One region of the Ammoniphilus soli genome, then DNA from elsewhere that is predicted to be linked to it. Evidence: riboswitches for the same ligand, from Rfam matches in the RefSeq annotation. Region 1 holds a riboswitch; each other region holds the start of a gene.
The links. A riboswitch is a leader RNA that binds a small molecule or an ion and turns the genes downstream of it on or off. The one in region 1 is predicted to bind cyclic di-GMP.
Positions count from the first base shown of each region.

Region 2: linked by a shared signal. The riboswitch ahead of ABLT31_RS21140 (hypothetical protein) and the one ahead of ABLT31_RS03800 (hypothetical protein) in region 1 are both predicted to bind cyclic di-GMP.
Region 3: linked by a shared signal. The riboswitch ahead of ABLT31_RS25965 (anti-repressor SinI family protein) and the one ahead of ABLT31_RS03800 (hypothetical protein) in region 1 are both predicted to bind cyclic di-GMP.

Region 1 covers NZ_JBEGDL010000001.1:675,391-685,026, reverse strand. The annotation lists gene ABLT31_RS03830 (ArsR/SmtB family transcription factor) at 160-486, shown strand; gene ABLT31_RS03825 (arsenic transporter) at 505-1,791, shown strand; gene arsC (arsenate reductase (thioredoxin)) at 1,822-2,244, shown strand; gene ABLT31_RS03815 (ArsI/CadI family heavy metal resistance metalloenzyme) at 2,265-2,738, shown strand; gene ABLT31_RS03810 (AzlD domain-containing protein) at 2,816-3,136, opposite strand; gene ABLT31_RS03805 (AzlC family ABC transporter permease) at 3,127-3,843, opposite strand; cyclic di-GMP riboswitch class I at 4,100-4,184, shown strand; gene ABLT31_RS03800 (hypothetical protein) at 4,165-4,398, shown strand; gene ABLT31_RS03795 (YitT family protein) at 4,617-5,426, opposite strand; gene yppF (YppF family protein) at 5,851-6,072, opposite strand; gene ABLT31_RS03785 (hypothetical protein) at 6,318-6,959, shown strand; gene ABLT31_RS03780 (PQQ-dependent sugar dehydrogenase) at 7,064-8,110, shown strand; gene ABLT31_RS03775 (lysyl oxidase family protein) at 8,295-8,987, opposite strand; gene ABLT31_RS03770 (HAMP domain-containing methyl-accepting chemotaxis protein) at 9,287-9,636, opposite strand, start outside.
Region 2 covers NZ_JBEGDL010000012.1:13,541-23,176, forward strand. The annotation lists gene ABLT31_RS21135 (sunset domain-containing protein) at 364-624, opposite strand; gene ABLT31_RS21140 (hypothetical protein) at 923-1,348, opposite strand; cyclic di-GMP riboswitch class I at 1,361-1,451, opposite strand; cyclic di-GMP riboswitch class I at 1,537-1,624, opposite strand; gene ABLT31_RS21145 (helix-turn-helix domain-containing protein) at 2,404-2,745, shown strand; gene ABLT31_RS21150 (hypothetical protein) at 2,770-3,738, shown strand; gene ABLT31_RS21155 (hypothetical protein) at 3,740-3,922, shown strand; gene ABLT31_RS21160 (hypothetical protein) at 3,989-4,474, shown strand; gene ABLT31_RS21165 (N-acetylmuramoyl-L-alanine amidase) at 4,467-5,153, shown strand; gene ABLT31_RS21170 (DUF1659 domain-containing protein) at 5,249-5,476, shown strand; gene ABLT31_RS21175 (DUF2922 domain-containing protein) at 5,540-5,764, shown strand; gene ABLT31_RS21180 (YvrJ family protein) at 5,820-5,975, shown strand; gene ABLT31_RS21185 (CFI-box-CTERM domain-containing protein) at 6,101-6,421, shown strand; gene ABLT31_RS21190 (hypothetical protein) at 6,584-7,117, opposite strand; gene ABLT31_RS21195 (hypothetical protein) at 7,428-7,553, opposite strand; gene ABLT31_RS21200 (hypothetical protein) at 7,673-8,068, opposite strand; partial or broken gene tnpC (IS66 family transposase) at 8,538-9,233, opposite strand; gene ABLT31_RS21210 (REP-associated tyrosine transposase) at 9,440-9,636, opposite strand, start outside.
Region 3 covers NZ_JBEGDL010000018.1:77,084-86,719, forward strand. The annotation lists gene ABLT31_RS25955 (class I SAM-dependent methyltransferase) at 1-59, opposite strand, end outside; gene ABLT31_RS25960 (acyl-CoA dehydrogenase family protein) at 152-1,867, opposite strand; cyclic di-GMP riboswitch class I at 2,072-2,156, shown strand; gene ABLT31_RS25965 (anti-repressor SinI family protein) at 2,137-2,331, shown strand; gene ABLT31_RS25970 (hypothetical protein) at 2,877-3,212, shown strand; gene ABLT31_RS25975 (superoxide dismutase family protein) at 3,373-4,539, shown strand; gene ABLT31_RS25980 (CBO0543 family protein) at 4,708-5,133, opposite strand; gene ABLT31_RS25985 (hypothetical protein) at 5,339-6,451, opposite strand; gene ABLT31_RS25990 (Nif3-like dinuclear metal center hexameric protein) at 6,483-7,496, opposite strand; gene ABLT31_RS25995 (Na-translocating system protein MpsC family protein) at 7,646-8,014, opposite strand; gene ABLT31_RS26000 (YheC/YheD family protein) at 8,295-9,125, shown strand; gene ABLT31_RS26005 (FAD-dependent oxidoreductase) at 9,077-9,319, opposite strand; gene ABLT31_RS26010 (NAD(P)/FAD-dependent oxidoreductase) at 9,492-9,636, shown strand, end outside.

The DNA of each region.
Region 1 (9,636 bases):
TTTAAAAGAACCGACAATACACAGGTATTTCAAACGGTTCATGTTCTAAGACAAAATGAGACTCAATATTGATATAACCATATTGTTATATTATAATGTTGTTTGTTGGGAATACAGTAAATAATAAAAAGGCTTTACTTCAAACGGGAGGGATGATAGATGGATCTAAACCAGGTATCTGACTGCTTGAAAGCTCTAGGAGACCCAACAAGACTTCAAATGGTTACTCTGCTGAAACATCGTGATTGCTGCGTCTGTGAATTCACCCCGATATTCAACATATCGCAGCCAGCTATTTCCAAACACCTAAGCCGATTAAAAAGTGCTGGCTTAGTCACGGAAAATAGGAAAGGGCAATGGGTCTTTTATTCGCTCAACTACAGCAAATTTGAAGATATCGGCTTTTCATTAGATAAGCTGCCTGACCTTTCCGAGAAACTTAAGGAATTAGAGGAGAAAGGCCTCCTTGTCCAATGCGAGGCCTAACTGAAGGAGAGAGAAGTCATGTTAGCAGCTATCATTTTTGCCATTACGCTTGTCTTTGTGATTTGGCAGCCAAGAGGTCTTTCCATTGGCTGGTCTGCTTCAGCTGGTGCTTTATTGGCCCTTAGCTTTGGAGTGGTCACGCTGCAAGACGTATGGACCGTTACAGGCATTGTATGGAACGCGACTTTAGCGTTCGTTGCCATCATTTTCATATCATTGATCTTGGATGAAATTGGTTTTTTCGAATGGGCTGCCCTGCACATGGCTCGCCTCGCTAAAGGAAACGGAAAGCTCATGTTCGTCTATGTCATTTTACTTGGTGCTGCGGTTGCTGCCTTTTTTGCGAATGACGGGGCCGCTCTGATCTTAACCCCAATCGTACTAGCTATGGTTCGGGCTTTGAAATTTGATGAAAAAATGGTCATCTCTTATGTGATAGCCAGCGGCTTTATCGCTGATACTACCTCCTTGCCGCTGATTGTCAGTAATCTAGTCAACATTGTTTCCGCAGATTTCTTTGGCATTGGCTTCGTGGAATATGCGAGCCGAATGCTGATTCCTAATTTTTTCTCCTTGTTTGCCAGTTTAGGTGTGCTCTACCTGTATTTTCGCAGGAGCATCCCTGCTAGCTATGACCTGTCGCAATTGAAAAAGCCAAGTGAAGCGATCCGGGACCTGAAACTATTTCGCTTGTCCTGGATCATTTTAGCAGTCCTGTTATTAGGGTATGTTTTGAGCGAAACCTTTGAAATTCCTGTTTCATTTATCGTAGGAATCGCGGCAATCGTCTTTATTTGGATAGCGAAAGGCAGCGAAAAAGTGGATACTCTAAAGCTGGTAAAAGAGGCTCCCTGGGCAGTCGTGGTATTTTCGATCGGGATGTATGTTGTCGTTTACGGACTTCGTAACGCCGGTCTTACCGACATGTTAGGACAGGCGATCCAATGGACAGCCGATTACGGTTTGCTTTCAGCAACGATGGGAATGGGATTTATTGCGGCCATTCTCTCCTCTATCATGAATAATATGCCAACCGTGATGATCGATGCCCTAGCAATACAGGGGACATCCACAGAAGGTATCATCCGGGAGGCTTTAATCTATGCAAACGTTATTGGATCCGACTTGGGACCCAAAATTACGCCTATCGGTTCTTTGGCTACCCTTCTTTGGCTGCATGTCCTTTCCCGCAAAGACATTACCATTACTTGGGGGCAATACTTCCGAACAGGGATTGTATTAACGATTCCTACCCTGTTCATTACTCTCCTTGGACTGTACCTTTGGTTAATCATTATTTCATAAAAAAATCAAACGAATTTTAGGAGGCTCACGATGAAAAAACCGCTTGTATACTTTCTATGTACTGGAAACTCCTGCCGAAGCCAAATGGCTCATGGCTGGTTGCATGAAATAGCTGGAGACAAATATGAGGTAAGAAGCGCCGGCCTTGAGGCCCATGGCTTAAACCCTCGTGCCGTGCAAGCGATGAAAGAAGCCGGAGTGGATATCAGCCACCATACCTCTGATGTCATCGATCCTGAAACCTTAAAGAATGCGGATTACATTATTACGCTTTGCGGTCATGCCAATGACCATTGCCCCGTCGTATCCAATCCTAAAGCCGAGAGATGGCACTGGGGTTTTGACGATCCGGCTAAAGCCACCGGGACCGAAGGAGAAATTATGGAACAGTTCCGTACGGTTCGCGACGAAATAAAAGCACGCATGGAGCAATTTGCAAAAGAAGGAAAATAAATGAAAGCGAGGGAAAATCGATGATAAAAAGAATGCATGTCGCCATCAACTGCCAGGATCTAGAGGCATCCCTAAAGTTCTACCGGGCATTTTTCGGAACGGAACCCACCAAGGTAAAAGACAACTACGCGAAGTTTGAATTAGATGACCCGGCTCTGCACTTCTCGCTGAATGTAAGACCTTTTGAGAAAAAAGGTGCACTTAACCACTTGGGCTTCCAGGTGAACACAACCGAAGAAGTATTAGCTCTTGGCGAAAGATTACGCTCTGCAGGACTTCTTACGATTGACGAAATGGGTACGACTTGCTGTTATGCGGTCCAGGATAAAGTATGGGTGTACGATCCGGATGACAATGCATGGGAGATCTTTTATACCAAGGAAGACTCCGAATTTGAATCGGCTGGTGACCCAAGAGATCTATCTCTATGCTGTGCACCCGCACCTAATCAAGTTACCCCTGTAGCCATAGAACTAGGCAAGTTCAAGAAATAAATTTGGTTTCAAATAAAAAGCGCCTCTCCCCAATGGAAAGGCGCTTTCTTGCATCCTGCTCGATAGGACACTTTTTATCACGACAAAAATCGTAACACCATGGTGGAAGTAATCCCTGCAACGACTGTCGATAACAAGCTGCGTGTCATGATGGCCACTAAAAAGGTCGGCAGGGCTGCTAATGCTTCTAAATTAAGTAATGAGATTTCTCCGTCATGCATCAAAAGCTCTTGGCCGATTAAAGCCGCCATCACAGAAATGGGAACATAATTTAACCACCGCATAGCCCACTCCGGCAATTCAATTCGGCTTAGTACCATTAAAGGCAGTACCCTTGGAATGAACGTAACAAGAGCCGTACCTACAATAATCAAAAACATACCCCATCTTACTTCCATTTTTCCATCACCATCCCTACCGTGGAGGCCAGCACCGTCGCTGCAATGACACCCATACTGCCTGAGATCGCAAAACTGCTGCCCACAGCGATAATTACGGCACTTACCGCAACAATAAGATCTAATTTCAAATTGGATCTGCTTATCATAGCGAGAATAAGAAGACCGATAAACATAGCGGGCAAAGCAAAATCCAGTCCGAACTTCTCTGGATTTGCAATCCATTGCCCGAAATACGCCCCTGCAAGATTGGCTAAGAACCAGTTCAGATAGGCGGTTATATTGAGGCCATGCATCCATTTTTCACTGATGCCTCTTTCTTTTGCCCTCTTGTTAATCGCAACGCCAAACGTCTCATCTGTAAGAAGAGAACCCACAAGCATATTCCTGAACGGTGTAAGATGTCTAAAAAAAGGAGATAAGGCAGCACTAAGTAAAATATGGCGTAAATTCACAAACAAAATGGTAATAATTATAGCAGTAGGCGAGCTGCTTGCGGCTATCATCCCAGCGGCAATAAATTGAGCTGACCCGGCATAAAGAGCGATTTCCGCTATGCTAAGCCCTGCTGTCTTTTGAACAACACCAGCAGCAAACCCAATGCTAAGATAGCCCAGTAAAGTCGGAACGCAATCTTTCACCCCTTGCAAAAAACTGTCTTCCCTCTGAGCCATATGGGTTTCCAGTTGAACATTTTCCAGACTCACCCTACAACCTCCATTCAAGTTCAAACAAATAGAAAATACGGTTCACCTTTCTTGAACCGTTTCCTGCAGCTTCATAAAAATAGTCTGTTTCTCTACGAGACCTCATAAATGAGCATACAATCATGCTTTATTTATAAAATCATGTATAAAAATATTTGTCAAACACTCAAGCCTTCAAATTTAAACAATATATTCATTAACTTGACAAGGACTACCCCTTTTCTTTTGCTGATAATTATGATAAAAATAGATTATACCACGATAATAGCAAATTCATCGAAAGATGAAGACGCAAAGCCACGGGCCTACCGTTGAATAACCATGGCAGCCGGGTTACCGAAAGGAGAAATGAAAGTGAAGGTAGAAATCAAGCGTCTCGAATTGATGACAAACATTGAAGAGTTAAGGGTAGTAAAGGAAAAACTAAAGGATGACGTTATGGACCCCATGTTAAACTGGCGAGAAAGAATTGAGTTATATCAGTCTATACAAGGGATTAATGAACGAATCCAAATGTTAAACAGTAGACTCCAAGAAAACCTCGTAAGCGCTTAGCTGCAAGCTTTCTACGTCCTTTAAGATCATAAATCTCAAATAGAAAAAAGAGGGTGTCCCAAAAGCCTAGCTTTTGAGGGACTCCCTCTTTTTTCGCATAAAAAAACAAGAAAACCGTTCTCTTTGGTAATTTCGTAGTTATCACGCCAACGACTAACAATATAGCAAAATAAAAAGATTGAATTATCCGTTGTGAATGCCATTTGCACCTTCTCCCATTAATGTATGTCTTTCTTCTTGAATCGTCCTCCTTTAACATCATGGATATTCCCAATGGCTAAGAATGCCGTTTTGTCTACTTCTTCTACAATGGATTTGAGCTTGGCTTCCTCCAGTCGAGTGATTACGCAAAAAATAACCTTCTTGTCATCACCAGTATATCCGCCTTCACCCTGTAAATAAGTCACTCCACGACCTAAACGAGCTAGAATCGTGTCTCCTACCTCCTTATGCTTGTCACTGATAATCCATACGGATTTTGATTGGTCCAACCCTTCAAGGGTGATATCTATCATCTTAAACGCGATATAGTACGCAATCAGGGAATACATCGCCCGGTCCCATCCAAACACAAAACCGGCACTGCCCAAAATGAACAAGTTGAAGAACATCACGACTTCCCCAACAGAGAAAGGCGTTTTCTTATTAAACAAGATGGCAATAATTTCCGTGCCATCCAGCGATCCGCCATAACGGATAACCATCCCTACCCCGGCGCCTAAAATGATTCCTCCAAACACGGCAGCCAGAAGGGGGTCTTTCGTCAAGACGGGAACAGGATGCAATAAAAATGTTCCAATTGACATAACGCTTATTCCAAATAAGGTGGATATTGCGAACGTCTTTCCGATTTGCTTATATCCTAATAAAAGAAAAGGCAAGTTGAGCAAGAAAAGCAGATAGCCCAATTTGATACCCAAAAGATGTGAAAGGATGATCGAGATTCCAACAATCCCCCCATCAATAACCTTGTTGGGAACTAGAAAGATCTCCAGTCCTACGGCAACAAAACAAGCCCCTAAAAACATAAAAATGGCTCTCTTTAATATTTTCAGTTTTGTCAATTTTTGATGTTGAATTTGTTGCTCTGCATGCGCTGTTTCCAAACAATTCTCACTCCTTTGGGTAATGATTCTGTCCCTCTTGATAATTAGAAAAACTCAAGTCTGCTATTAAAAACGCGAGGGTAAAGATTAAACCTTTGTTTTAGTTTATGGATAAAAGAAATTAGAAATAGTTTAGCTAATCTCCAATAATTATAAGAGACCCATTGGGTAATTCCTGTGGAGAATGCAAGAAGGAGTATAACCTCACTTAAAAACCACGGACTTTCTTCTACTTATTTTATTATAGCACAATTTAACACGATCAGTTATGATACCCTTCTGACCATTGCCGACAAAATAAAAAGCCTTTCGAGGTAACCCCGAAGGCTTTAAATTAGGAACCTTTTTATAATATTACAGTGCTTTCTTCAATCTCCTCAGAATCACTAAAATAAATAGGCTTTTCTGCACCGCGCTCATGGAGACCTTTGAATAATTCACGATACTGAGAAAGGGAAAGTTCTTCACTGATGTAGGAGCGTTGGATAAAGTCCAGAAGTTCATTGATATTAGAGGGCTTCACTTCCTTAACCTGAATAAAATTATGGATTAAAGTTTCTAAAGTCATTAATAACCCTCCCATTTGTTAGCGTTTACATATACATCATAACATGGATTTACAACAACCTATCTTTTTCTAAAAATTTAAACTTACGACAAATTTCAACAGGGGTAAACAATTTCCACAACAAGAAAAGAGTGACGTTGGGTAATGGGCGGCTGAATCAATTCAACCAAAATCCACTGTTCCCTCTTCCTATTTGAAACCTTCTGTTCCAGTAAGCCGTCAATAACTTAAAAGGAGGCAATCAAATGAAAAATACCTTTCAAATTCTGTTCCTCGGTTTATTTTTTCTATTGGCGGGCTGTACTGAGTATGGACCTGTTATTCCAAGAGAAGTCAAGCAAGAAACAACGGATCAAAACGACTCCAAAACTCCGGATCTGGAGGAAAAGATCGCACCTGAAGATATTGCAGATGTAGCGGTACTTACTTTAAAAGAAAAGGATATGCAATCTTTATCACAATACATTCATCCTTCTAAAGGGATCCGTTTTTCACCCTATGGCTATGTGAGCTTAGAAACAGATTTGGTCTTTACTGCCCAACAAGCCCAGCTGCTGATGACGGATACCACCGTATATCATTGGGGAACATTTGATGGTTCCGGAGATCCTATTGAAATGACTTTTACGGAGTACTACGAAAGATTTGTTTATGACCATGATTACACTCAAGCAGAACAGACGGCCATTAACCAAAGAATCGGCCAGGGCAACACCCTAGATAACAGCCAGGAAGTTTATCCCAACGCTACCATTGTTGAATATCATTTTTCAGGTTTCGATCCCCAATATGAAGGAATGGACTGGAGAAGCCTTCGCATCGTATTGGAGGAAGAGGATGGAAAATGGTATATAGTAGGAATTATCCACGATGAATGGACGATTTAGGCAATGCAAAATAGCTATCACCTGACAGTTCTAAGAACAATACCTTATTAGTGACAAATTCAGTTCCAGCAATATTTTCACTTTAGGGAAAAAGGTGATCAACCGTGTACCATCCAAAAGAAAGGAATGCATCACTGAGTCAGGCTATGCCGTATCGCGTCAGAGTATTGGCTACAGGGCTGGAAGTTCCCTGGTCGCTTGACTTTGCGCCAGACGGAAGAATGTTTGTAACCGAGCGTCCTGGGCGAATTCGAGTAATACAAAACGGGAAACTTTTGGCAAAACCGCTTATTACGTTTGCCTCTCCTTTCGTCAGTGTTGGAGAAGGAGGATTGCTGGGTTTAGCCGTCGATCCGAATTTCCGTCGCAATCATTTTTTATATGTCTACTACAGCTACCAAACTAACCGAGGAATTAGGAATCGACTTGTTCGGCTAGTAGAAAAAAACAATCGAGCAGCGTTAAACAAAATCTTGCTCTCGAATATTCCAGGTGACTCCGTGCACGATGCCGGAAGGCTGAAAATCGGGCCAGATGGGCATCTCTATATTACCACGGGAGATGCTGGACAATCCGATTTGGCTCAAAGTCGTAAGAGTTTAGCGGGTAAAATTCTGCGTATTCGTTTAGATGGGTCTATACCAAGAGACAATCCTTTTCCAGGCTCCGCGGTTTATACTCTTGGTCATCGCGACCCCCAGGGACTTGCTTGGGATCCGCGAACAGGACTCCTTTACAGCTCAGAACATGGGGAAATCGCGCATGATGAAATCAATCTGATTCGCAAAGGTGCCAATTACGGCTGGCCACTCATTGAAGGAAATCAGCGAAGACAGTCTTTTACTCCCCCGCTGATCCAAAGCGGGAACCAAACGTGGGCGCCTGCAGGAATGACGTTCGTGTCGCGAGGTCCCTGGAGGGGGCAATTACTGGTAGCCAATTTGAGAGGTAACCAGATCTTGCGGTTTTCCATAAGTCGAAAGAATCCTCGTTCCATTCGATTAGTATCCAGCTTTTTCAAATCGCGCGGGAGAATCAGAGACATCGTGGAGGGACCTGGCGGTTCACTTTATGTATTGACCAGTAATCGGGATGGACGTGGAGATGTGAGACGCGGGGATGATAAAATATATCGTTTAATCCCTAAGTGATGGATGAAGGTTTTGAGCGGAGTCTCTAAGGAAGGGACTCCCTTTTGTGCTAAAATTAGCATACTTTGTCCTTATCAATAGCTTGTCTGCAATAATTAGAGGGTTCCCACTCGAATAGGTCACCACTCTTGCGGGACTTATCCCATTGCTGAGAACCGTCTTGTATTAGATCTGAAAGGTTCATTTATTTTATGATAGCTACACTCCTTCCTCCATTATAAATTTTAATCTTGACTGAAGCAGCATTATTCTCATGTTTGGTTTCCATTAAGAGCCTTTTTGGATTGATGGTAGTTCTGAGGTAGTATGTTCCATCTTTTATACCCGTTATATCAATCCATTGGCCATATAATGAGTAATCGTATAAATCAGCCCAACCTGGAGTAATACCCGAAATTCTCGTACTGCAGGAGGAATAGCGTCTTGAATAACTTGGACCTTTATATCGTTTGGAATCTAAACGGTGTGTGTCAACAATGCAGAATGAGATTTTATCACTGGATGCTAAGGGTTTCCCCGGTCCGCCAGTCACCGAATCGATTTGGCATAAATCATACCGAGCTATATTTACCACGTGCCAATGCTTGTGTTGCGGATGATAAATCATGCACTCTCTTAATCGATAACTTTTTTTAGTCCCATCTGTGAAATAAATATCCTGGTAAGCTTGAGCTTTCCCCCTCCCCGGACACATCGGACTAGAATTTCCTCGCCGGACTTGTAACGGTCCGGGACCTAAGTTGCCAAAGGATTGACTTAAACGTAATAGTTTACGGAACTTTCCCGCTTTATTTTCCGCTTCGATGTGCAGATCTTCAGGCGGAAGAGCAAGTAAATCCGGGAGTAAAGCACGCTTTTTTGCTTTTCTTTTCTCCATTAGCATCTCCTCTAGAAAAAGCTATTAAGTACACTAATCAAAGTATGTCATGAAGACCTCTTCTGTTTGGGCTAGGGAGCAAGTTTGGAATAGAAAAAACCGCCAATAGATAAGCGGTTTACTCCTAAGCCTTGATAATTAATTCCTCAAATGTTTTAACATTCTTAAACAGGATAAGTCTTTGTTTTTCGCTATAGAAAATATTTGTCTGAGAGGATATAATGTGGTTATTCTAAACAAGCAATGTTTAGAGTTGAGAGAATTAGGGCAGGCGCTTTAAAGCGTTCTGCCTTTTTTTATTAAGATCTGAACTTTCTTATCCATTGCTGCAGGTCAATGGCCATCCGGCTCAATGCAGCTGTCGTATCCTTAATCTGTTCCATCGAATCGTGTTGCTGATCAACAGCAGCTGCTACACTTTGCATGCTTTCTTGGGATTGCAGCGAAATCTCAGCGATTCCGTTCATCATGTCTGTCATACTCTGCGTACTAGCATAGACTTCCTGAGCGATGGCAAATACTTCTTGCGATTGCAAGGATACATCCTCAACGATCAAAGCAATATCGTTAAAAGCCTCCCCATTTTGATGGACCAGAATCATCCCCTCTTTTATTGAATCGGTTCCATCCGTCATCGCTTGAACAACAT
Region 2 (9,636 bases), on a different contig from region 1:
GAGGCCTGAACGCTTTATACAGTTAGACCTTGTTTTATATCACCATTCGTTACTTAAATAACCTTGTAATCAACGACATTTTTCGACTGGGGTCAGACCCCTACCCGAGGGGTATCACCCCCGAAGCGGGCAAAGTTCCGATAAAAGTTGGTTATATATTACGATAGGCTAACAAAGGAACTACCCTTTGTAACCCTAGCATCTCCCTCCATGTAACACCTCCATACGAATATCACTTGAATCTAAATTAGGCTTGATCACTTATAGATAGTCAGACCTAACCTAAAGTCTCAACTTCTTTCAAGTTACTTAACCTGAGGGGGGGTATCCCCAGAGGCGGACATTCACAATCTAAATCTTATCCTACTTCTTTGAAGCCCTAAATCCAGCTTTACGTGCTTGTTCAGTCGTTTTAAAGCAATACTCCGCTTTTGTTTTATTGTAAAACTGACCACCAGGAACGTGGTATATCCTTTCTCCTTTATTGCTTATATTACCTTTAACTCCTCCGTTACAATAACTGTATGAATGATCGTTAATTACGCCATGATTGGCGCTTGCTACTCCTATGGCTGATAATACAAATATTGAAGAAAGTACAGAAATAATGATTTTTCTTTTCATATAGCTAGTTCCTTTCTACTATATTTAAACCTTTTCCCTTGAGTGAGTATAAATTTCTAGTAAAATTATACTATATTACCATTACCTAATACATATATTATCAATTCAAAGTAACCTTTTTATGTGAACGTAATTAATAATCCTATTCTAATTATTTTCAATGTATCCCTTCATCTTCTATGTTTGCTTTCCAATTGCTGCTTATTCTTTCAACTTCAAGAAAACATAGTACAGAGTCAGAATCAACAAAGAAAGCCGTCCTTTCGGACGGCTAATAATCGAGAATTAATTTTCTATCTCACTGATCAAATTTCTTTCTAATTTTCTCTTTCTGAATAAGGCTTTGATTACTAAACTCTTCTTCAGCTTCGGACACTAAATCCGTGTTTAAACCAGCAGCTACGAGTTCATTCTCCATCTCTTCCAACAACTGGTTAAACTTTAAAGTTATATCTTCCCGAAGCTGTCTTCCTTTAGCTATTATCTCTGAAAAACTACCTTTTCCTGATAATGCATCTGAAACTAATTTGTTTAGACTTGATTTCGCTTCACTTTCTAGCTGTTTAAACAAGGGAAAGTATTTTGTTCTTATATCATTTTCAGTCACAACTTTTTGTTGCTGTTTATTGGTAGTCTCATTTTTAGCATACACTTCTCCAGATAATCCACTAAACGAGATCGCTGCTGCTAGCGCTGAAATCATAATTAATTTAGTAAACCTCATATAGGTTCTCCTTTCGGTAACTGGCTGGCTTATCCTGATATTCTGGATTTAGCCCCTTTTAGTTTTGCGTCCCTAAGTTTCCATAGGTTTGCCTTTATCGATTTGAGTAAGAAAAATCAATGAGTTCGATCAAATCACTAACGGCCCTCCTTATATTATTTTGAAAAATAAATCGAACAGGCCGTTTTATCGGCAGCTGGCTGGCATATCAGTGTGGCTGGGTTAGCCCCTCTAGCTTTGCGTCATCATCTTTCAATGATTTTGCCTTTGTCGTACGATTTATATTTTTGTCGAATTCTATAGAAGATATTACCAATACCTAAGCCTATAAGAACATATCCCATTCGTCCTATCTTTTATTCTTATGGGTAGTCATTAAGACTTAATTTTAATAGTAATAGTGCGTAGAGTCTTTTCATAGTTACCCTTGTTTCTTTCCCCCGAAGTTCCTCCTCGTTTAGGAGAGTTTCTCTTATATTAAAGGCTACTCTTAAAACGGAATACATCTCCCAACTAGAAGGACTATTCTTTGTGAACGGTCCCCTTACTTAGCACGTTCTCCCGTTCTGGGATCGTTCCGTTTCTCGACAAAATCCGGGTGGTGACAGGCACTCAATGGATATCACTCCCCACCTAGGAGAGCGGATTTTGCCCATCTACTACTTCTCTTAACGAAACGCCCTAACACAATAAGGCACTTTCTCTCCTGTCTCAGGAGAAGGACTGGTTACCTCCCGATTCTCCCCAATAAGGAATGACCCCAACTTTCCTCACTGGGGACCCTTTCTCTTATCTCTATTCTCCTCCTATGGGAATCTATAAACAGCTAATCTCTCCTTCAGGAGAGTCTATTTATATAAATATATATTTAAAAGACTTAAATAATAGATAGATTAAAAGATCTTGATGATCAGATCATCTCTTCTCCCAATCGGGGACGGCTCCTGTAGGAACCTCACTCTATCATTGTGAATCCCTTCACACAGAATACTACCATTTGGTTGGTTTTCAATTCTGCATCTTTTTTCTAAAGTGAAATGGGGAGAGTGATTCATATGGACGAGCGTCGAATGATTGGCGAGAATATTGGCAGATTAAGAAAAAGACGAGGGTATACGCAGCTAGAACTCGCAAAAAGCTTGAACAACAGTCTTCAATATGTCCAAAAAATTGAACAGCAAGGAACTTTATCTCTGAAGACCCTAATTAAGTTCTCTCACCCCCTACATACAGCGCCTCAGCTTCTTCTTCCCGACTTTTGGATACCTTTGCCTCTCAATCACGAAGACTTTCTCGAGCAATTGTACTTTTATGCAGCCCAAGCCAAAGATGAGGAACAGCGTCGCCAGATCATCCAAACGCTCAAGAAGCTTGTCCAAGAAGATCCACTCCCCTAACACCCACTTTCAGGAGGTTACCTTATGTCCACGCTTTCTACTTTCCCCTATCTTCCCCTTTATCCGTTTACCCTGTCCGATTGGCTCCCCAAGTTAGGCGAAAAAGCCTTCTTAGCTTGGCTAAACTTCCACAGCTGGAAAGATCAGCTCCACTCGACAGCCCCCACCGTTCTACCCTTTTCCCTGACTCAACTAACGAAGCGACTTAAAGTCGGTAACTCTACATTTTACAATCAGATTCTCCGGCCATTATGGAACTATGGATTGATCGATTTAAGAAAAACACCCGGAACGAACCAATGTCTCGTTACCGTTTACCTCTACCCCGAAAACTGTCCGGAAAAAGCACTCCTGCCACTGACCGCACTCCGAGACTACGACCATGACTTTGTTCCTTGTACCTCTAGCTCACCACAGTCTCTCCCTATTGAAGAGGATACGGTCGCTCCTGAACGGGAAGTCGATCCTCCTAATGGCAAACAGATTAACGCCCCCATTTTAGACAAGCCACAACCACCGGATAACGATGTTCAGCCTGATTCACGCTCACCCATCACGACCTTGCCTAAGCAACCAACCGATCTACCGATCTTCTCCCTTCCACCGATCCTCTATCAAGCCATTCAATCGAATCCCGAACTTCTCCTCCGTAAGGAAAGCATAGAAACGATATACATGAAGTGGAAAGATCACCCCCGCTACACGGACCAAGGATACTTGAATAAGATCCGGACATGCATAAGATATTCCCGAGACAAAGAACGATTTGCCGCTTATCTTCATAAAGCTCTCCAGAACGAGTGGAACACTCCTCTTTCTCCTCCTCCAGCACCACATCCCTATGAAGACCCAGACGGTATTCCGCCTTGTCCTCCCGATGTCCCTATCTATGTCTGGAGACAGATCCATTGCCCTCCGAAAGATCCCGGTAAGCTAACACCTGAGCAAGAAGCCCAACTCTATGATCTGAAAAAAGCATTGGGGGAACTTTAGCATGATTAGACTGAAACAATATGGTAGACAGATGTGCGTCTCCTGTTCTCTTACGGTCGCTTCATTCCTCAATGGGGGACTGTATTCTACACCAGAATCAGGCCTCCAATCCTATCATCATGAATGCTTCCTAGAAAACTTGGCTCGCGCCAAGCAACAAGTTTTCCTCGTGCTGTCCAAATGATGTAACGCAGTTATAAATTCAGACAGTACAACGAATCCAAACCATCTCTCTAGGAGGTAAAGACAAATGAACCAAATAGAAATGAACGAGCATACCGAAGGACTATCGAAAAATGACCCTTGGAGATATTTTCTCATGAATCTATTAGCTCTTGAACTCTTGAAACCTCATTCCCCTCGTTCAACTTGGCCACATATCGAACAGATGGGAGAGACCATGTGCTATTTTCACGCTGGCACCTTTACATATCATAACGAGTTAGGCGAACTCATTTCCGCTCCCTTTCACCTCGCCCATACGGGTCCAATTGCAATCCTTGTAAATGCGCAAACTGAAGAAATTCTCACCGATCTATCCTTCCATACCGACCTTTTCATGGTGGTCGAGAAAAAGCTGGCCTTGATCATGATGACAAGGATAGGTCAAGTCCTGTTAAGAGTTCATGATCCAGCCCTCTTCCAGCTTTGGAAAGGGATCTTTCCCCCGGGACACATTGCCGCGGCTACCCAGTTTTATCATCAATTTAAAAAGGAGCGTACTTCCCATGTTTAATATCGAATGTAAACCCAGCCCTCACTTCACGCCTAACGTTCGACAAAACCCGGGTGGTGACAGGCACGCTGCTGCGCTCATCGTGCTACATACGATGGCCGGGTCGCTAGCGGGAACTCTAGCGCACTTCCAACACCCCAACAGCAAAGTAAGCAGCCATTATGGAGTGGGCAAGAAAGGAGAGATCCACCAGTACGTCCAGGAAACCGATGGCGCCTGGACCAATGGACGGATCTTAAAGCCCTCAGCTAAACAAATCCTTCTTCGTGGCAGCAACCCCAACCGTTATACCATCACTATTGAATTTGAAGGAAAAGATCGAGGCGGAGCCATTGACGAAGCACAGTATCAAGCCGGGCTCTGGCTTATCCGCCAAATCGCTAGTCGCTGGAACATCCCTATGACCCGTGAGTACATTATTGGGCACTATGAAATAGACTCCGTGAATAAACCCAACTGTCCTGGCCCTCTCTTTCCTTGGTCCCGCCTAATGAAAGACCTCGAATCCCCCCACCGTCACGTATCCATCTGCCGAAACGGAAATCCGATTGCCATGGGCTATATTGATAAAGGAACGACCTTTGCCCCCATTCGAAAGGTAGCCGAGGCCTTGGGCTACACCGTAGAATGGGATGAGCTGGATTTTAAAGTGAATTTAACGGGAACTCCTAGAAAATAACTTTGTACTCAAAAACTATAAAATATTATATTTTATTGTTTACAAAAAAAAGAAAGATGATAGTATAAAAGTATCAAAGAAAGGAGGTGAACCACATGCTAATGACCCGTGACATCAAGGAAATCAAGCTCGTCTTCATCAGCGGAATGAGCCCCGATGGCAAGGCCATCCGCAAGACCCGCATCTACAAGAACGTCAATGCTGCAAATGCTACCCTGGAGAACGCCCACGCGTTCGGACAAGCCATGGCAGCCCTATCCGAATGGCCTCTCGATCAAGTCATTCTCTCCACGGATCAAGAAATCATCGAAGTTCTTGGCTAATCTTCATCTTGACTCCCCAGACAGTTCCTCGATTTGATCCCCTAATGAAAGGAGGTGTACCTCATGCCTCGTGAACTTAACGAATCCCTCATCTCTCTGTACTTCAACAAATTGGACGGAAAAACCTTAAAGCTGGACGTCCCCGCTCCCAAAGCAGATCTTACATCCGCAACGGTGAAAGCCCAGATGGAAGCGGTTCTAGCCATTGGAGGATTGTTCGACATCGCATCCATTAAAGATGCTGGAATTACGGAACGGACCGTCACTGACTTTAGCGTTGAAGAGTAATCCGGTTTCGACAGGTGACAGGCACCTGTCGAATAACCCAAAGGAGGGAGACCCTATGGAACAGTTGGACCTCATTCCACTGATCGGCAATCTGGGTTTCCCCATTTTTGTTTCCTGGTATTTGCTCACAAGGGTGGAAAACAAGATGGATAATTTGACCACCTCGATTGCCGAGATGACCAAAGCGATCCATGGGTGGAAGGAAACATAGAGTGGCGGAAACCCAAAGCCTATTCAGCAGGGCACTGGTCGAACGAAAAGCAAAAAGGCCTGATCCTCATCCGTACGGGAGGAGTTCAGGCCTTCTTTTTGGTACAGCACAACCTATGAACGCTTGTGTTATCTCTCTTATTTGTTAAAATTTCTAGCTACTGCCACTACATCAAATATATCAATGTCTTGATCCTTATCGACATCAAAGACTATTTTTTCATCAATAGCCTGTTGCCCAAAGGCTTTGTAAAGCTGTATTATAAATATTCTCCGCCAATTGCTCAGCTCATTGCTGACAGTGAAATGTTAAAAATGACGGTTAGAGTCCTATTGGCTCCAGTAGTGTTGTTGGTATATGCAATGTTTCATCCAATAGTCCTTTTACCTATTGTAACAACTATGATCCTCTGGTGGTATATAAAACAGAAGTATCAACTGGTTTGATATCATAAAAAGCCTCTGGGATTCCAAGGGGCTTTTTTCATTGAAAGGAATGGTGCATGGGTAAAATCAACTGGGGTCAGACCCCCTACCCAAGGGGTATCACCCCCGGAGGCGGGCAAAAATAAAAAGGCATTCAAAAATGAATAACCTTCTAATAATTGATTATTGAGAAACCGCTTGTTTCACAGCCTCAATCTCTGCAGCAGAGAATTTAGAATAAGCGATTGCTATTAGCTCTTTCTTTTCTTCTACAGTCAAACCATCACTAGCCATTTTTCTAAAACGATTAATTTCTGCAGCTGAAAACCGACTCATCGCAAATTTAACTGCATCCTGTTTACTAGCGAATTGGTTAGTACCTTTACTGTTTTGATTGCTTGTGCTTTGATCGGATTTATTAGTCGTACCGTCTGATGTACCTGTTTTTGGGCTTTCTTTTTCCATACTGTCCTGTGTATCAGTTTCTTGATCTACGTCCGCCAAAAGTTCCGCTTTAGATATTTCATTAGATATTTCATTAGATAATTCATTGGAACCAGCTATTTTATTAAGATCTTTCATGATTTCTTCGTTACTCGATAGTTCTTCAGCTATTTTTTCCGATGCTTTGTTAATAACATAGTTATAACCGGCAAATCCCCCCGCACAAATAATTACCAAAACAGTAATCGATGCCCAAAACCATTTCTTCTTCATCGTCATCTCCACCTATAAGTTATCATTTACTTATGGTACATGATATCATGAAAATATTAATTGGGAATTAAAAAATGAAGTTGAGTGTTAGAGCAGTATTCACCATCATATATGATTTTTTCTAGTTTCTATTCTGCACTTCTTTTCCCTCAATGAATAGTAAGGAACATCTGCTTTCCTGGTGGCGATAGGCGCTATATTGTCAGTTACATTGAGAACTAACTCCAGTCTTTTTTAGATGGAAGGTGAGTAGTAATGAGATTGCTGTTTTCTTCATAATTTCACTTCAATTATTTGCTTCATCAGTTTCTTATGGATCTATCATATCCTCACTCTCTTCACCATCACCAAGCTCCTGCTCATGGAATCGAATCTCTCCATCTGGTGAAATAGAGTAAGTACTAGTTACTACACTTTCCGGTTCCTTATGCTCCACCGGCGAGGTGTCGTTTTCAGGCGAAGGGGTATTTTCTGTCACCGCAGCAGGGACAGACTCGGCTGGTTCCGGTGCTGATGGTGCTGGAGGGGCAATGGTTTCCTTCTTTTTTGGTACTGTTACAACCGGAGGTAAGATACCTTCTCTATCGACTTCTCAGGTCGCTTTGGAGGTGGAGTTACAGGTAGCTTTTTCTTCTCTACCGAAGCCGGTGAATCCATTGGCATCTTCTTCTCCTGCTCAGGTACTGCATGAACCGTTGGCTCCTCCTTTGGCTGGTCTACCACTTTCTCCTCACTTGCCTGATTCATTGGCTTCTCGTTTAAGGTTTCTTTATCTGCAATAGGCAAAGAGGAAGCAGGTGTTTCGGCCTTTTGCTCTTCTGGAACAAAAACGGCAGGGATCATTTCATTTTTGTACACAGCAGGTGTAGTCTGCCCTTCCATCGCAAGCGGAAATAACCCTATTATAACCCCTAGCAGACTGGATGATAGTATGGCTCGCAGATTATACACATCTTTTCCAACCCTTCCTATATTTCCCTTTTCTTATACCATTCTAGCTCTATCCCTGTTTTCTGCGCAGTACATATATCCTGTTTTGGTAAGGGGTAATCAATAAAGGTTACTAGTTCAATCATCAATATGATTTTATCATCGCAATGATCCGTTTGACGCTTTCTTCACTTCTTTGATCCCATACTTTTTTAGCTATCGTATCTTCCAGATACTTAATGGTTTCTGCTTTTTTATTTTCCAATATGATCAGACTCCCATCTACCCTTACGGTTGCTAACGTAAATATAGTATTAATTTACCGTATGATATTTCTGGTTGTATCGCAAATCTTGTCGAAATGGTTTCTCCTGATGTTCGTCCCTCGCTTTTATGGATAGATTCTACCTATCAATTCAATTAAAACGTAAGCGTCTAATAACTTGGTGGATAGAAAAAGAGCAAAATCTCAAGTAAACTGAGTTTTGCTCTATTTGCAGGCTTCTTGAACTTCTGGACTCCACGGAAGGTAATCGTCAAGAAATTCTGGGTGCTGGCCGAACTGTACTCCCGGCAATTGGCTAAAGATGAATTGAAGATATTTATATGGATTAAGACCATTTGCTTTAGCACTTTCGATGATGCTGTAAACGGCCGCACTGGCCGAGGCTCCCTTCGGGCTTCCGCTAAAAAGCCAATTTCGACGTCCGATGGTAAAGGGACGAATGCTATTTTCTGCAAGGTTGTTTGAAATGGAGCAGTTGCCGTCCTTAAGATAATTCATAAACTCTTCCTTATGGTTCAGCGCATAAGTCAAAGCCTCACTTAGTTTGGATTTGGGCAAAATCTTCCCTCTGGTAGAATCGACCCATGCCCAAAAGGCCTCTAAAACGGGTTTTTCTCGTTTCAGACGCTCCGATTTACGCTGTTCGCTCGAGAGGTTCTCAAGTGTCTTTTCTATTTCGAAAAGTTTGTTGCAGAATGTAATACCTTGGCTTGGAAGGGTCGCTTCCGGGCTATGTATATCTTTCGGAAGGGCATCTACGAATTTCCTTCGAAGATGCGTCCAACATAGGCACCTTGTGATAGCTGGAATCTTTTTGTACCCCGCGTATGCATCCGAGTGAAGGTACCCTTTGAAACCTTTTAGGAATTTCTGAGGGTATTTGCCGCTTCTGCCAGGTTGTTCCCTGGTATTCAACTCTAAACCTCCCTTTGGAGTTTTTCGATTAAAGTCGAAAAACTCTACAAACTCTAATTTAGAGAATTGTCTCAAAGACTTAGGGAAGTTTCCATACACTGACTTATTAGACGCTTACCGATTCACATCCGAAAAAGGATATGAATTGGGTTCTATCGCTTCGACAAAATCCGGGTGGTGACAGTGGCACTCTAATCCTCGACGAAGCGTTGGTAGTATTGTCTTTTTTCTTCGGCTTTTCCTGGGTAGAGTTTTAGGATTCTAACTACGTTGACGGGGCATAGGGATGTTTTTCTTAGGTCGGTGAGATATTGAGGGTAGCTGCTCCAGGGGTATTCTGCGGGGGTTACTGTTAGTTGGGCGACAACGGGATTGTTATGAATATAGC
Region 3 (9,636 bases), on a different contig from region 1:
ACTTGGAATGGAGCACTGCTCATGCGGCTAAAAAACTGCTGAAACATATGCTTTTGCAATGTGATCAGTCCACCCTTCTTGTCTGGTCTTGAACAATCACGGGAACAGCACCATCTTTTATAGAATGTATATTCTATCTAATATCCTCCTGCTACATAGAGAAAGGAGCGAAGCGAACAAGGGCATTAAACATTTCGTCCGACAGGACAAATGGAATGGAGAACCTTGACTGTCCAGGTGTTTCCAGCTTTTGTTGAAACCATCGCTTGAAAACAAGGAATCGCCGATAATCGTTGGCGGTACGGATATCAAACTGGGCTTCTTCCAGCAGGTGCACAGCCGCAAACAGGTTATACAGGTGATCGGCTAGATGCTTCGAGCAAGCTTGCTGGGTAGAGGGATCTGCGACCAAAAGCCGCTTGAATTCTTCTTCTAATAGGCTAATTTCGGCCAGAAGACTCTCCCGCCACGGTGTGAGAGGATCCGTTTGGATTTGCTGCAAGGTATTTCGAAGGTCTTGAGTATAAGGGCCCAATCCATCTTTTTGTAGAATTTTTAAGATTTCAAGGCATTGGATATTGGCTGTGCCTTCCCAGATCGGGTTGACGACCGCATCCCTCAGCAAGCGAGCTGTGACATATTCCTCGATATAGCCGTTCCCGCCGTGAAGCTCCAGTGCGGCTTTGGCGGCTGATACCCCCAATTCACTTGCACGATACTTCCCCAGGGACAGGAGAAGACGAAGCAGCGTATGGCGGTCTTTGGTCGCTCGCTGAAAGGTATGGACCTCATCGAAGGCCATGATAGTTTGAGCAAGAAGGGCCCAGCCTGCTTCAATTTCGGTGATAAGATCAGCCATCGTTTCCCTTACGAGGGGAAACTGGAGAACCGATTGCTCAAAAGCTTGCCGATTCGCCGAATAGATGGCCGCTTCCCAAAACGCCCGCCGGGCAATAGCCAATCCGCCTAAGGCGGTTCCTAATCGTGAGACATTGAGGGCTTCAGCCATGTATTTAAAGCCGTGCTCTTCTTTTCCGATCAGGTAGCCCACAGCTTCCTGCAGGATTAATTCGCCGCTGGGCACCGCCCTCACGCCGAGTTTATCCTTCAGCCGCCGAATGGAAATGCGGTTGGGAGTTCCGTCAGGCAGGCTACGGGGGATAAGGAAGAGCCCTAACCCTTTTGTCCCTGGTCGATTGTTGCAGCGCGCCAGTGCCAAGCTGATTTCGGCATCGCAGTTGCTGGCAAACCATTTTTCTCCGCTCAACAAATAATGATCCCCATGTTTTACAGCTATGGTTTTCGTCGCGCCGACATCCGAGCCTCCTTGGATTTCTGTCAAGAAAGTTCCGCCTTGGATGAGCTGTTGAGGATCCATACTGCCGAGACGTAGCAGGTAATCCTGCTTTTGCTGCATGGAGCCGAATTTCTCAAGCACAAAGGCCACCGATTGCGTCAAAATAACGGGGCAGGTAAACCCCGTCTCTGCCTGAGATAACAAGTAAAACAAAACGGAATTGGTCATGAAGGAAAGAGGCTCCGGAACCTGCTGATTATAACGGAGAGCCACTACTCCTGTTCCGTATCCCTCGCGAATCGTCTGCAAATAGCCCTCGTTATACCAGATGCTGTTGATTTCTTCTCCTTTTCGGTTATAGCGGATTAGCTTTGGGGCTCCCTCACGATCGGTATAGGCGGCCCTCCGATCCATAGGTCCCGCAGCCCAAGCCCCGGCCTTTTGAAAAAACGGCTCCGCGAAACGAAAAGACGCATCGGACAAATACCTTTTCGCATACCGAACGAGAAGGGGATCCTCTCGATACCAATGAACATCATTTCCGGACTCCCATTTCTCATACTGGATCATGAACATTCCCCCGCGAAGCCAGATTAATATATCCTATGTTAGGAAGGGGAGGTGCATGATCGAAGCATCAGGCCGTTTTCTATCCTTCTGGTCATTCTTCAACAATAATTTAAATTTTTTTTGAGTTATGACATGCTTTGACATACTTTTTAATAGTATCTAGTTATAATAACTATATATTTGAATAATATGAATTATATGAATCTAGGTAAAGGGCAAACCTATCGAAAGGTGGGGACGCAAAGCCACGGGTCTAAAACAGGGATGTCATGACGGCTGGGTTGCCTGAGGAGCAATACATATCTCAGGTGTGGGGGGAATCTATGGTGGATAGGAAGGATATGAATCAAGAGAAGGAATTAGATTCAGAGTGGGTTGATTTGATCATGGAAGCACGTGAACTGGGAATGACGCCTGAAGAAATTCGTCTGTTTTTGAATCAAACAGCTGAAAGTATAGCATAAGCAGCGCCGAGACTAGGACAGTACCAAAGTACTGTTTTTCTTTTTGTCCCCTTTTTAAAATAGAATGAGTAGAGATCTCAATCAAGCTGTAGAGGGAATAGAAAACTAGGCGGTGTCACAGGTCTGAAAAAAGCCCACAATATCTATTATAGTTGATATAGGTGAGGGGTTAAACTGATCTTGGGAGCAATATAGCTTTGAAAAAGGGTTTGGCTAGGCGAAAGAAGTGGAATTTTAAGGCTAAATAGGTTCAGGCTGCTTTTTCTGAACATTTACAAAACTCAATTTTAGCCGTATTATAAAGATACACCTTAGAAACACACCTACCAAAACTACAGAAGAGGTGATGTACATAAAGAGTTGTAAAGTTAAACCACAGGAGGGATGCCATGCAGTAACCCCAGAAAATCGTGCATAGAATGGAAATCTACAATATCTTTTGAAAGGATCCCGGATTGGCAGCTTATATAAAACTTTCTGACCTAGTAAGTGATGGTGAACTTGGTATAGGGGGGGTGTGTAAGCAAAGCGCGTGATTTCTTCACATGTGGGATGAAAAGAGGAAAGGAGTTTTAATTGAATACAGAAGAATGGTCATAGCCCTCAGCTCTTTGGGAATAGGAGTTGGGGGCTATGTTTGTTTTTCTTCGCAAAAAGTTATCCATACCCCTGGTTGGATTCAATCGGTTATTGAGCCCATTAAACAGGCTGGAATCCAGACCGTATCGTTTGACGAAGAAGTGTTCGATCTAAAATGGAATACCGCTGCCATTGATCGCTATAAACTGTCTAACCAACGAATTTCCTATGTACAATTGGATGGAAAAATGCATTTCGAGTCTGCAGAAGATATCTTAGGGATAATTGAACTAAAAAAATAAAGAGGAACGGGGTGGAAAGACCCAAACTTTCATCCCTTATTTAGTTCTTTTGTAATATCTTAAAATTTTGACTATTTTTGTAAAGGTTACTAGCATTGGTTAAATATGGTATAATTTAGAAGTATGATTACATAATATTTATAGATTGGTTGGTGTTTCTATGAAAAAGTTAGCTTCAACATTAGTAGCTGGTAGTTTGCTTTTGACTACCGGACTGGCTTCCGCGCATGGTGGTGCTCCAGTGACAGGTGTACAAAGCTCTATTCAGAAGGCACACTCTCATGCGGGGCAGCCTGCCGCTCTCGTAAATGGAGTGGAGGTCAAATCCATGGCGAACCACATCCATGAAGGCAAGTATTATGTGTCTGTGGATGCCTATGCCCATTTGTTCAATAAGACGGTTGAGGTTTCTAAAGATCAACAGAGCGTGAGCTTAAATGGAAAAACGATCAGTAATATTCGCTGGGCTCATGGAGAAGCTACAGCTTGGGTTAAGGATTTAAGTGCTGCAGTAAATGGAATGCTTACTTGGAATAATGATACGAAGGAAGCTTACGTATTGGTTCTTCCGGAAGGAACGATTAACTTAGAACCAGGAAGCATCGTACCGGCGATGGGTGAGCATTGGGCAAATCCTGCTGAACTGCCATTGGGTCCTATCTACGGAGTTCATGAAGGTCGTTTAGTGTTCTTGGAATATATGATTGCCCAAGAGGATTTCGCAAATGGCAAATCCCATGTAAGTGTACCCGGAATGAAAGGACTGCCATCCCCTGGAGTTGTCCAAACCGATATCGAATTTGTTCCAAATGGCCATCCTGGATTTGAGGTTCCTCACTATGATCTTCACGCTTACTTTATTTCCGATGAGGAGCAGCATCGCATTGGAACGGCTTTTGTAGACTTAGTTGATGCAAATTCTGAAAAAATCGGCTATGCCGCTTTCTATAATCTCGGACCTCAAGTGGTGGTTAAGGTTTCAGCCTCAGGTTTGGCTCCGAATAGCGAGCATGGATTCCACATCCATTCCAATTCGATCGAGAACAACGATTTTGCAACAGCTGGCGGACATTTTAATCCAGAAGGGAAGAAGCATGGCCATGAGAATCCGGAAGGAGCCCATGCTGGAGATCTTCCTAACCTCGTTGCCGACAAGAGTGGAAATGTAAATGCCTTTTTCGTACTTAAAGGTGTTTCCCTTGAGAAGGATCAGCCAAACTCCATCTTTGGCAAATCTGTAATCCTTCATGCTGGTCCAGATGATAACAAGACAGACCCTGCTGGGGATTCAGGAGCTCGTATAGCTGGAGGCAATATTCCTCAATAATCGTTAACTTTTGGACAAACTTTTTTAATAGTTCTTTAATAATTCCTAGTTATAATAAACAGTGAGTGAAGGGCCTCCTATCCAGCACTCATGACAATCTCTCTTTTGTATCGCATCACCCTAAAGCTTGCTTCGGCAAGCTATTTTTTTGTATTGGAGAATTATCCCCTAACTCTCGAATTTAAAAAACCACTTGAAGTATTTGCGTGAAAGAAATAGAGTCACTAGCATGGAGATAAAGGTCCATAACGCATTCCAATGAAGATAGGTTATAAGATCTGTGTATTTCTCCAAGGCAACTTCAATACTTGTGATACCCACTAAATAACAGAGATAATAGCCTATTTTTAAAAACAGCGTAGATTTTACAGGGTAATACAAGTTGAACAAAACGCAGATGGAGGGGTAAACAAAGTATTCAAAGGTAAAGTTGGTTCGTGAAGCGTATTCAAATAGCCGGATGGGGTATTCGAGTAGTTTGAGCTCTACAGTGAGGAAACCCAGGAACCAAGTCATCAGTTGCATGAAAAGGAAAGCGACGTGCGCTTGGCGCCACTGTTTTCTCGGAACGAACCGCCAAAGTAAAAAAAGCATGATGATCCAAGAAGAAATTTCGATGATTCTTTCGATGCTAATAGCAAACACCTCACACTAAAATTCACAATAATAAAAATATACAATAAGAGACACTATCCGTAAATATAAAAATTGTATATTTCATACCAAAAAGTTTATTTATATTGAAAAGGGGATTCTCTACAGACGGTTGGATATGTCTGCAAGGAATCCCTTTAGCTCTCTATTTAATTAGAAATGGAGTTAATCCATAAGCAATAATAGCAACAGTAACCAATCGCATTGCCATGCCAATACAGGCTGCTGTCAGGGCTTCTTTGGCGGAAAGGTCGGAGTTCGCGGACCAGATGGCCGGAATTTGTCCGAAGATATCCGAAAGCGGGAGACCGGAAGCGGCTAACACAAAGGCTCCAACGACTAGTCTCGGGTCCAGAGTAGCAGCAAACTCCTGCAATTGGGCCATGGCTAATGTAGGCGAGGCCATAATGGCGGTGATTCCAGTTTTCGGATCAACACCGATCATACCAAGGAAAAAGGACATGCCTGCTTCAATGGATTTCCATATTCCGATATAGTCGAGAAGGCCGATGATCCCGAAGATAACTGCAATCGACGGAATGATAAGAAGGAAGAGAAGCTCGGCCCCTTCTTTTGCCCCGTTAAAAAGGGTAGTAAAGAAAGGGGTATTCGGCGTAAAGGAAGGAAGGTCCTTCAGGGAAACCGGACGGGTATCACGCCAAATGGTTTTTCTTAGAATAAGCGGAACTAAGATCAATGGTGCAAAAATAGTTAAGGCTACGAGCGGGAAAGCATGAATCCCGGCAGCGGACAATACGATTAAGCCTAGCATAAAACAGGAGAAGGATTGTTGGGACTGGACCATTGTGGCGATGGCGATTTTTTGCTCGTCTTTCGTGGCTTTCGCTTGTTTTAAAATCGGTCCGCCGATGCGCCCAGCGGCATTAATGTCCCCTAAAATATTGTAGATTCCAGGAACAACAACAGCGGAATTGACCCCTAGCCTGCTTGTGATCGGAACAAAAAGGCGCATAAGGGCATCGGTAAAGCCAAGGCGCTCGAGCGCACGTCCTGTCATGACGCTCAGGATGATAGCGACTCCGACCGTACCGGTAAGGAACACGTTGACGACCATCGGCTGGACTTTTTCCTGCATGGCAGTAAATGCTCCGCCAATCCATTCAGGCTTGAACATGAGAAGGAGTAAAAGGACTCCGACAAGGACGAGACCGACGTTAGCCATCTTATTTTGTTTCGGCTCGGTCTGCGGGTTGGTAAGATCATAAATCGGTTGGATTTTTCCAGGAATTTGTGCCATGAATAGATGCCCCCTTGTTAATTTGCTTCATTTATACTTTTACTTTGTTCACTAGATGGTTTGCTGCCATCATTTCTGCATATTCCTTTAAGCGCTGTGTTCCCATTTGTCGGACAGGAGTAGAAACCACTTTTTCTCGAAACACCACCACCTCCACATCGGGCAAAAGAGAATCCAAGGCATAGGCCAAGGGCAATCCATTTTCAAAAATCTCAAGTACATGACAGTTGCCAATGATGAAGTTCAGACCCAGCTTTTGGGCTTCCAGCACAAGGGCATGGCCATCGGGAACGCGGCTAATGGAGGCAAGGACAGTGTCTGATTCTGGGAACATTTCCTTGGCTTGTCGCAAATCTTCCGGTGAGAACCCGGTATGCGGGAAAATATGCAGGATGTTTTGGACGGGTGTGTCTTCTTTCCCAATCACGATACGCCCCTTTGTGACCTGTGAAGTCTCGACGAGAGAGGAGGTACCGCTTAGGGCCTGCTCTGCTTCCAGAAGCATTTCATCTTTTTCTAGACCCATAAAACCATCGAGGCGCTGCAAAATATCGCCTAGCACACGGATTTCAGGGAAGGCAAGACCTGCGAAAAGAACGTTGCCTTCTTTGCCGCCAAAATGGATGTCCGCGTAATGAACGCGATGTCCATGCAGGTAAGGAATTCCCGGATGAAGTCCATGGAAGGCCTCATGCAGCTCGAGAACGGCGACATTATAGAGGTCAAGGTAATTTCGCAGGGTTACTCCCCCTGAACTCGCTCCATCAGCGATGGGATGGTGGGCCACAATAGCATCAACTCCGGTTGCAGCAGCCAGCTCGATATCCTGTTCGGATAACGTCATCGCAACGGCTATCTTTTTTACCTGGCGACGAGGATCCCCATAGATGAGTCCAGGCGTTTCTAGGACCTCCTTGCCTGGGATGCCGGAGCTTTTTAATATGACAAACGGATGCTGGAGGGCTTGGGGATCCGTTTGATCCAGGATGACTCTCCCTCCGGTAAGGTGGTTGAGCTCGTAAACCACATGTTGTAATGTTGTCATTGTTTTTTCTCCTTCCTGGGGCTTTAATGAATATAAAAAAGCCGTCAGCAAGTAAACAGGCGCAGCAAAATGAAACTTCGCGCGACTCGTTTATCTTGACTGACGGCTTTCCTGCACTCCTAAAGTGGAGTTCATTCTACCATTCAGTGTTACGTGAGGCTTGTCTCCAAATCCCGATCCATTACAACCACCGTTGCGGTTAATTCTACGAACGGATCGTAATCCTTCAAGATGGTGACGACCTTAAATGGATATTTACTTTCCAGCTTATCCTTCAGATGGACCTTAAACTCATCGATCAACAGGATGTCCATCATCCTTGTTTCTTTCCGCTTCTTGCTGTCCAGGGAACGGATCGCAGGGGCGCGGCGGTGAGCGGCCATAAATAGGATCTTGTCTCCCAGGATGTCCACGCGCTGATGTTTAGTCCCATTGCCGAACATGTACTGGTTTACTTCTTGGTAGTCTTTGATCAGCTCTTGCTTCAACTGGCCTAAATTCATTGGTTGCGTTTTCATCCCCTAACAGTCCTCCTAAGGTGCTGTTACACATACTATACAAGCAGTTCACAAAGTTGTCAATATATTTACTGTAGTGATAATTTTAATTACTAAAGCGAATATTTGCAAACTAGGGTATGTCCTTATTTTACATGGGTTTTGGACTTATGGTTGGGATAGGGTGAGAAAATCTAACAGGGTTTTTATAAAGAGCATTAGAGGACGAATCGCCCACTCTTCCGGAAGGGCAAGCGAATAGGATGAAGGAAAGGCATAATGAGGGAGAGGATCAGTTCAGATGCCATCAAGAAGAGAAGTCTATATTCTTAGCAAATGGGAAAAACAGCGAGTGTTGGCGGAAGATCCTAAGGTGAGCCGATATAGTCCGGAAACTTGCCTCTTTGACTGGGGACAGCTTTCTGATTACCTTGCGAAATATGAGGCGGTCTATATTAAACCGGTTGTCGGTGCCGGTGGACGGGGAATTATGAGGGTGAGCAAGCTAGAGCAGGGCGGATATCTGCTGCAGGCAGGATGCCAAAGGAAGCAAATGAAAAGTTGGGAGCGGTTAAGAAGCAAGCTTGACAAGCGAATTGAGAACAAAAGCTCTTATATGCTGCAGCAGGGGATTGATGTTCTAACGGTAGATGGGAAGCCGGTGGACTTTCGCCTTCTTTTGCTGAAGTCGAAAGATAAGTGGAAATACATGGGAGTCATGGGAAAGCAAGCAGCGAAAGACAAAATGGTGACCAATCATATACAAGGAGGAAAGGCACTAACTTTGCGCCAATCGCTTAAGAAAAGCGGCATGGGAAAGATTGTGAAAGATCAGCAGATGGAAAAGGACATGAGGAAATTGGCAAAGCATACGTCTGCTGCTATCAGTGAGCACTATCCCCATGTGCGAGAGCTCGGCCTGGACGTTGCGATGGATAAACAGGGAAAGCTATGGGTGCTGGAGGCGAATACGAAGCCAGCCTTCAAGCTGTTCCGGCACCACCCGGATAGCACGCTGCATCCACGCATTTCCGAAAAGGTTCGTTTAATTCGAAGCCGATATACTTTTTGGGGAAGCAGGCTTCAGAGGAGGCGGCGGTGGTCGGGAAGGTTAAGATTTTCTAGAAGATGAACATAAGGGCCGTTGCCTTCCAGCAGATCGGCTACCAAATGACCGGCAATGGGAGCAAGGGCTATGCCATCACCCTCATGGCCTGCAGCGATAATCAATCCTTTGACGCCGGGCGTTTCATCAATAATGGGCAGTCCATCTCCCGTATAAGGCCGAAATTCGACCATGGACCGGATGATGCGGATCTTTCGCAATGCTGGAAAAATTCGCGAAGCATGACTCGCGATGGCGGAAAGGATTTACGGCTGAAGATTTCGCTCAAATCCTTGGAACTCCCGGCTTCCACCAATCAGATGGTCGTTTTATACTTTGGGTTTGGCACAATTATTGCTTTTTTAATAAAGGTTAGAAAAGAGGAAGTCTGAAATGAAGAAACAACGTATCATTGTTGTGGGAGGTGGGCTAGCCGGTATCATGGCTGCGAGTACCCTGCAAGAAAAAGGAATTAAGGATATTCTGATTGTGGAAGAAGGGTCTGTCATTGGAGGGCGGATGGCGACAAAAGGAATAG